2 regions of the Streptomyces sp. NPDC022552 genome follow, and region 2 is predicted to be linked to the other one. Evidence: predicted binding sites of a transcription regulator. Region 2 holds the regulator's gene; the other holds the start of a gene.

Region 1 (3,854 bases), on a different contig from region 2:
GACGCGGCCCGCGACGTCCTCGGAGTTGCCGCCACCGTCGACGATGGTGGTGTCGTCCTTGGTGATGGTCACGCGGCGGGCGGTGCCCAGCACGTCCAGACCGGCCTGGTCGAGCTTGAGGCCGACCTCCTCGGCGATGACGGTGGCACCGGTGAGGGTGGCCATGTCGCCGAGCATCGCCTTGCGGCGGTCGCCGAAGCCCGGGGCCTTGACGGCCACGGCGTTGAACGTGCCACGGATCTTGTTGACGACCAGGGTCGACAGGGCCTCGCCCTCGACGTCCTCGGCGATGATCAGCAGCGGCTTGGAGGAGCCGGCCTGGATGACCTTCTCGAGGAGCGGCAGGAGGTCCTGGATCGAGGAGATCTTGCCCTGGTGGATCAGGATGTACGGGTCGTCGAGGACGGCCTCCATACGCTCCTGGTCGGTGACCATGTACGGGGACAGGTAGCCCTTGTCGAAGGCCATGCCCTCGGTGAAGTCGAGCTCCAGACCGAAGGTGTTGGACTCCTCGACGGTGATGACACCGTCCTTGCCGACCTTGTCCATGGCCTCGGCGATGAGCTCGCCGACCTGCTGGTCCTGCGCGGAGAGCGCGGCGACGGCGGCGATGTCCGACTTGTCCTCGATCGGACGGGCGGTCGCGAGCAGCTCGTCGGAGACGGCCTTGACCGCGGCGTCGATGCCCTTCTTCAGGGCGGCCGGGGAAGCACCGGCGGCGACGTTCTTCAGGCCCTCGCGGACCAGCGCCTGGGCGAGCACGGTGGCGGTGGTGGTGCCGTCACCCGCGATGTCGTTGGTCTTGGTCGCCACCTCCTTCACCAGCTGGGCGCCGAGGTTCTCGTACGGGTCCTCGATCTCGACCTCGCGGGCGATCGTGACACCGTCGTTGGTGATGGTGGGAGCGCCGAACTTCTTGTCGATGACGACGTTGCGACCCTTCGGGCCGATCGTCACCTTCACCGTGTCGGCAAGCTTGTTGACGCCGCGCTCAAGGGCGCGACGGGCGTCCTCGTCGAACTTCAGGATCTTCGCCATGGGAGCGATTCAGCCCTCTCGGATGTCGAAAAACTGGTGAAACCGAACTGCGCCCCGGACGCCCGGTGCGGGGTCAGGGGCGCAGCTCAAAGCATGTGCTTCAGGTACTTCGGTGAATTACTTCTCGATGATCGCGAGCACGTCGCGAGCCGAGAGGACGAGGAACTCCTCGCCGTTGTACTTCACCTCGGTGCCGCCGTACTTGCTGTACAGCACGACATCGCCGACCTTGACGTCGAGCGGCAGGCGCTCGCCGTTCTCGAAGCGGCCCGGACCGACGGCGAGGACAGCACCCTCCTGGGGCTTCTCCTTCGCGGTGTCCGGGATGACCAGGCCAGAGGCGGTGGTCTGCTCGGCGTCGAGCGGCTGGACCACAATGCGGTCCTCGAGCGGCTTGATGGCAACCTTGGAGCTGGTGGTCGTCACGATCCGACCTCCCCCTTCGGAGATCTCACGGGGCTAACTGTCTGAGGTGGCGACCAGGTGGATCCGTCGTCGCGGGTGCCGGACCTGCCCGTCGCTGTGTTGGCACTCTCCAGTGGGGAGTGCCAGAGCCGAGACTATGACTGCGATTAGCACTCGGTCAAGCGGAGTGCCAATACAGTGCCGCGTGGCGATTCGGTCCCGGTACGGGCAACGGCGCTTCGGAGCCGATGGTTCCGCACAAAGGTGCGGTTGCGACGGCCTCAAGGCCCCGGGTGCCGGCTCCCGTCGAGCCCGGCCAGTGTGTGGAGGACGCGGGCCGCCGTCCTCGAGAACGCCCCGTCCCCCGCCCCCGCCTCCCCGACCCGCACGGCCGCCTTGCGGCCCAGGCGCTCGATCGGGTCCACGGACGAGGCGCACCCCGTCACCCCCAGGAGCGCGCCGGCCAGCGCGACGGCGGCCACCGGCCGGCGCGCGCGCCTCACACGTAGTCCTCGAGCTTCGCGACCGCGTACCCCTTGGCCGTGATCGTCTTCATCACCCGGCGGATCATGTCGGGCATCGAGCCCTTCCAGTCCCGCTTGCCCCGGAAGTGCGTGAGCACGATGTCACCGGGGTGCAGGTCCCGGTCCCACTCGCGCCACTCCATCCGGTCCGGGAAGGCCTCCGAGGCCCAGAGCGGGACCGCCTTCACCCCGCACGTCTGCGCCGCGCGCAACGTGTCCTCGTTGTAGTTGCCGTACGGCGGGCGGAAGAGCGGGGGCCGTGTGCCGAACTGCTTCTCGATGACGTCCTGCATCCCGCAGATCTCCCGCTTCTGCGCCTTGTACGAAAGCCCGGGCAGATAGCGGTGGTTGAGGGTGTGGTTGTGCAGGGAGACGCCGGAGTCCCGCATCTTCTCGAAGTACCCGTAGTCGTCCTTGACGACGTAGTCGCTGAGGAAGGCGCTGTAGGGGATCTGGAGGTCGCTCATCATCCGCAGCAGCTCGGGGTCCTTCTCCGCGCCGTCGTCGATCGTCAGGAAGACGACCTTCTGTTTGGTCGGCACGGTGGTGAAGACCGGCGGCAGGCCCTCGCCATCGGTCTCGAAGCCCTTGCGCGTGGTGATCTTCGGCTTCACGGCAGGCGGCGCCGGGGCCTCCAGGGGCGGCCGTTCGAGGCCCCATTTCTTGGCGGCGAGCACCCGGGCGGCGCGCCGCTCGCGGACCTTCTCCACGTACGAGTCGAGTGCGGCGGCCGCGCCCTCGGGCTGCTGCTGACCGGCGGCGGGGCGCGCGGGCGCCTTGCGTCCGCTCTCGGAGCCCTCGCCGGAGGGGCCCGCACAGGCCGATCCGAGCGCGGCGACCACCAGCGCCGCACCCACCGACCGGCGAAGGCGCAGGGCTCGCTTTGTTCGCATCTGTTCTTTTTGTCTTACTAGCTGCATGGCGCCGCATCCTGTCAGCGCCGGGACCGCCAGGGCCGCCGACACCGCCGCCCCGGCGCCCACCGTCCCCCGGCTGGCCCACAATGGGACGGGTGACCGACCTCGCCGACTTCACCGCCCTGCTCTCCCCCGAGGGCCAGACGCTGCTCGCCGCCCTGCGCGACTACGACCCCGCCCAGGAACTGGCCGTCGCCTCCCGGCTGCGCCGCGAGCACCCCGCCGAGCTGGTCTCGGCGGCGCTGGGGCAGGCGCGGCTGCGTCAGCGCGCCGTGGCGAAGTTCGGCGCCGAGGACGCGTACCGGATGTACTTCACGCCCAACGGCGTCGAACAGTCGACGCGGGCGACGGTCGGGGCGTACCGCGCGGAGCGGCTCCGCGGGCTCGGGGTGCGCGGCGTGGCCGACCTGTGCGGCGGGATCGGCGGGGACGCCCTCGCGTTCGCCCGGGCCGGGATCGCGGTCCTGGCGGTGGACCGCGACCCGCTGACGGCCGAGGTCGCCCGCGCCAACGCCGCCGCGCTCGGTCTCGCCGATCTGATCGAGGTGCGCTGCGCGGACGTGACCGAGATCGACACGAGCCCGTACGACGCCGTCTTCGTGGACCCCGCACGGCGCGGGGGAAGGGGCCGGATCTTCGACCCCGAGGCGTACTCGCCGCCGCTCTCCTGGGCGGTCGAGGCCGCCCGTACGGCCCCGCACGCCGCACTGAAGATCGCCCCCGGCATCCCGCACGAGGCCGTGCCGCAGGAGGCCGAGGCCGAGTGGATCTCGGACGGCGGGGACGTGAAGGAGGCCGTCCTGTGGTTCGGCACCTCCCCCGGCACCCGCCGGGCCACCCTCCTGCCCTCCGGCGCGAGCCTGACCGGCCGCGGCCTGCCCGATCCGGCGGTCCGCCCGGTCGGCCGTTACCTCTACGAGCCGGACGGCGCGGTCATCCGCGCGCATCTGGTCGCCGAGGTGGCCGAGGA
Region 2 (3,854 bases):
TGTGCCCACCCGTTCCGCACTGCGGAACGATTGCCCACAACGGGCGGGGCTGAACGGCGCCCAAGACCGGGCGGCTGGGGCTAGGGCGCTGTCACGAAGTCGATCAGTTCTTCCACTCGGCCCAGGAGCGACGGTTCCAGGTCCTTGTAGGTGTGGACCTTCGACAGGATGTGCTGCCAGGCCGCTCCCGTGTTCTGCGGCCAGCCCAGTGCCTGGCAGACGCCCGTCTTCCAGTCCTGGCCCCTGGGGATCACCGGCCATGCCGCGATGCCCACCGACGACGGTTTCACCGCCTCCCAGACGTCGATGTACGGGTGGCCCACGATCAGAACGTCCGGGGACGAGACCTGCGCCGCGATGCGCGACTCCTTGGAGCCCGGCACCAGGTGGTCGACCAGGATGCCCAGCCGCGCGTCCGCCGCCGGGGCGAAGTCCGCGACGATCGCCGGGAGGTCGTCGATGCCCTCCAGGTACTCCACCACCACGCCCTCGATGCGCAGGTCGTCGCCCCAGACCCGCTCCACCAGCTCCGCGTCGTGCCGGCCCTCCACGTAGATCCGGCCCGCCCGCGCCACCCGGGCCCGCGCGCCCGGGACCGCGACCGAGCCGGAGGCCGTACGAGTGGGGCGCGTCGGACCGGCCGCGGGACGGACCAGCGTCACCACCTTGCCCTCCAGCAGGAAGCCCCGCGGTTCCATCGGGAACACGCGGTGCTTGCCGAAGCGGTCCTCCAGGGTCACCGTGCCCGCCTCGCAGCGGATCACCGCCCCGCAGAAGCCCGTGGAGACCTCCTCCACCACGAGGTCCACCTCCGCCGGTACCTCCGGCACCGGGGCGGATCGCTTCCAAGGGGGCGTCAGGTCCGGGTTGTAGCTGCGCATTTGGGCGACGTTATGCGACGGAGAAGCGCCGTGCCAGCTCATCCCGCTGGCGCCGTACGAACGCCGCGTCCACCACCGCCCCGTGCCCCGGCACGTACATCGCGTCCTCCCCGCCCAGCGACAGCAGTCGGTCCAGGGCCGCCGGCCAGCGTGATGGCAGCGCGTCCGGGCCCGCCTGGGGCTCTCCCGACTCCTCCACCAGATCGCCGCAGAAGACGATCTCCGGCACGCCGCGCACGCCGGGCACGAAGAGCGCCAGGTCGTGCGCCGTGTGGCCCGGGCCGATGTTCGCCAGCAGCACCTGGCGGCCCCCCAGGTCGAGCGTCCACTCCCCGGAGACGGAATGGTGCGGCGCCACGAGCGTGTCGGCCGCCTCCGTCGCCGCCGACTCCTCCACCCCGTGCCGTACCGCGTCCTCCCGCAGCGCGTGCCGCTCCCGTCGCAGCAGATCGTCCACGCCCACTGCGCCGAACACCTCCGCGCCCGCGAACACCGCCGTGCCCAGCACATGATCGAAATGGGGGTGGCTCAGTGCGATGTGCGTCACTCTCCGGCCGCCCGTGAGCGCCTCCGCCTGAGCCCGCAGCTCCGCGCCCTCGGCGAGCGTCGAGCCCGTGTCGTACAGGAGGACGGCCTTCTCGCCCATGACCAGGCCCACCGTGGCGTCCCAGCCCGGCAGCCGCCGCCTCCCCACCCCGTTACCGAGCCGCTCCCAGCCGTACTCTTCCCAATCGACATCCATACCGCGACGCTATCCGCAACGACGCGACCTCCGACGCGGCCTCCTTGCCAGGAGCGATGCCCGCCGCCGTACACTGGCCGGGGGATTCCTGGCACTCGAACAGGGCGAGTGCCAAATGCGGAGCAACCGATACGACAGCTGGAGGTGTGCGCGATGCTCAGCGAACGCAGACTCGAGGTGCTGCGCGCCATCGTCCAGGACTATGTCGGGACGGAGGAGCCGGTCGGCTCCAAGGCGCTCACGGAGCGCCACAAGCTCGGCGTCTCGCCCGCCACCGTGCGCAACGACATGGCCGTCCTGGAGGACGAGGGCTACATCGCCCAGCCTCACACCAGCGCCGGACGCATCCCGACCGACAAGGGCTACCGGCTCTTCGTCGACCGGCTCGCCGGCGTCAAGCCGCTGTCGACGCCCGAGCGGCGCGCGATCCACAACTTCCTCGACGGAGCCGTCGACCTCGACGACGTCGTCGGGCGTACGGTCCGGCTGCTCGCGCAGCTGACCCGCCAGGTCGCCGTCGTGCAGTACCCGTCGCTGACCCGCTCGACGGTCCGGCACGTGGAGCTGCTCTCGCTGGCCCCCGCCCGGCTGATGCTCGTGCTGATCACGGACACCGGCCGGGTGGAGCAGCGCGTCATCGACTGCCCGGCGCCGTTCGGCGAGACCTCGCTCGCGGACCTGCGCGCCCGGCTCAACAGCCGGGTCGTCGGCCGCCGTTTCGCGGACGTGCCGCAACTGGTGCAGGATCTTCCGGAGTCCTTCGAGGAGACGGAGGACCGCGGCACGGTCTCGACCGTGCTCGCGACCCTGCTCGAAACCCTGGTGGAGGAGCATGAGGAGCGGCTGATGATCGGCGGCACCGCCAATCTCACCCGCTTCGGCCATGACTTCCCCCTCACGATCAGGCCCGTCCTCGAAGCCCTTGAGGAGCAGGTCGTGCTCCTCAAGCTGCTGGGCGAGGCCAAGGACTCGGGCATGACCGTACGGATCGGGCACGAGAACGCCCATGAGGGCCTCACCTCCACGTCCGTCGTCGCGGTCGGCTACGGTTCGGGCGACGAGGCAGTCGCCAAACTCGGCGTGGTCGGACCGACCCGCATGGACTACCCCGGAACGATGGGAGCGGTACGCGCAGTGGCACGTTACGTCGGACAGATCCTGGCGGAGTCGTAAGTGGCCACGGACTACTACGCCGTACTCGGCGTACGCCGCGACGCGTCCCAGGACGAGATCAAGAAGGCATTCCGGCGGCTCGCCCGCGAGCTGCACCCGGATGTCAATCCCGATCCGAAGACGCAGGAGCGGTTCAAGGAGATCAACGCCGCCTACGAGGTGCTGTCGGACCCGCAGAAGAAGCAGGTCTACGACCTCGGCGGCGACCCGCTGTCCGCGTCCGGCGGCGGCGGTGGAGCCGGTGGCTTCGGCCAGGGCGGCTTCGGGAACTTCTCGGACATCATGGACGCGTTCTTCGGTACGGCGTCGCAGCGCGGGCCACGCTCGCGCACGCGCCGCGGCCAGGACGCCATGATCCGGCTGGAGATCGACCTCAACGAGGCCGCGTTCGGCACGACCAAGGACATCCAGGTCGACACGGCCGTCGTCTGTACGACCTGTTCGGGTGAGGGCGCCGCCCCCGGCACGTCCGCCCAGACCTGTGACATGTGCCGCGGCCGCGGTGAGGTCTCGCAGGTCACGCGGTCCTTCCTGGGCCAGGTCATGACCTCGCGCCCCTGCCCCCAGTGCCAGGGCTTCGGCACCGTCGTCCCGACCCCGTGCCCCGAGTGCGCGGGCGACGGCCGGGTCCGCTCGCGGCGCACGCTGACCGTGAAGATCCCGGCCGGTGTGGACAACGGCACGCGGATCCAGCTCGCGGGCGAGGGCGAGGTCGGCCCCGGCGGCGGCCCCGCCGGCGACCTGTACGTCGAGATCCACGAGGTCCCGCACGAGACCTTCCAGCGGCGCGGCGACGACCTGCACTGCACGGTCACCATCCCGATGACGGCGGGTGCGCTCGGTACGAAGGTGCCGTTGCAGACGCTCGACGGGGTGGAGGAGGTCGACATCCGCCCGGGCACCCAGTCCGGCCAGTCGATCCCGCTGCACGGGCGCGGCATCACACACCTGCGCGGTGGCGGCCGTGGCGACCTGATCGTGCACGTCGAGGTGACGACGCCGTCGAAGCTCGACGCCGAGCAGGAGCGGCTGCTGCGCGAACTGGCGAAGCTGCGCGG

Evidence for each region. Region 2 encodes HrcA, which represses chaperone genes, less so after heat shock. Its sites were predicted from a motif close to TTNGCACTCNGNNNNNCNGAGTGCNAA; they were not measured.
Region 1: groES (co-chaperone GroES) is a predicted target of HrcA. The motif match lies at 1,611-1,637, and genes of this name have one in related genera.

What each region holds. Positions count from the first base shown of each region.
Region 1 is NZ_JBVHGJ010000003.1:571,436-575,289, forward strand. Features, by position in the region: gene groL (chaperonin GroEL) at 1-1,038, opposite strand, end outside; gene groES (co-chaperone GroES) at 1,156-1,464, opposite strand; gene ACZ3OF_RS12375 (hypothetical protein) at 1,725-1,946, opposite strand; gene ACZ3OF_RS12380 (polysaccharide deacetylase family protein) at 1,943-2,860, opposite strand; gene ACZ3OF_RS12385 (THUMP-like domain-containing protein) at 2,971-3,854, shown strand, end outside.
Region 2 is NZ_JBVHGJ010000002.1:193,040-196,893, forward strand. Features, by position in the region: gene ACZ3OF_RS05715 (DUF3097 domain-containing protein) at 81-881, opposite strand; gene ACZ3OF_RS05720 (MBL fold metallo-hydrolase) at 892-1,623, opposite strand; gene hrcA (heat-inducible transcriptional repressor HrcA) at 1,777-2,796, shown strand; gene dnaJ (molecular chaperone DnaJ) at 2,797-3,854, shown strand, end outside.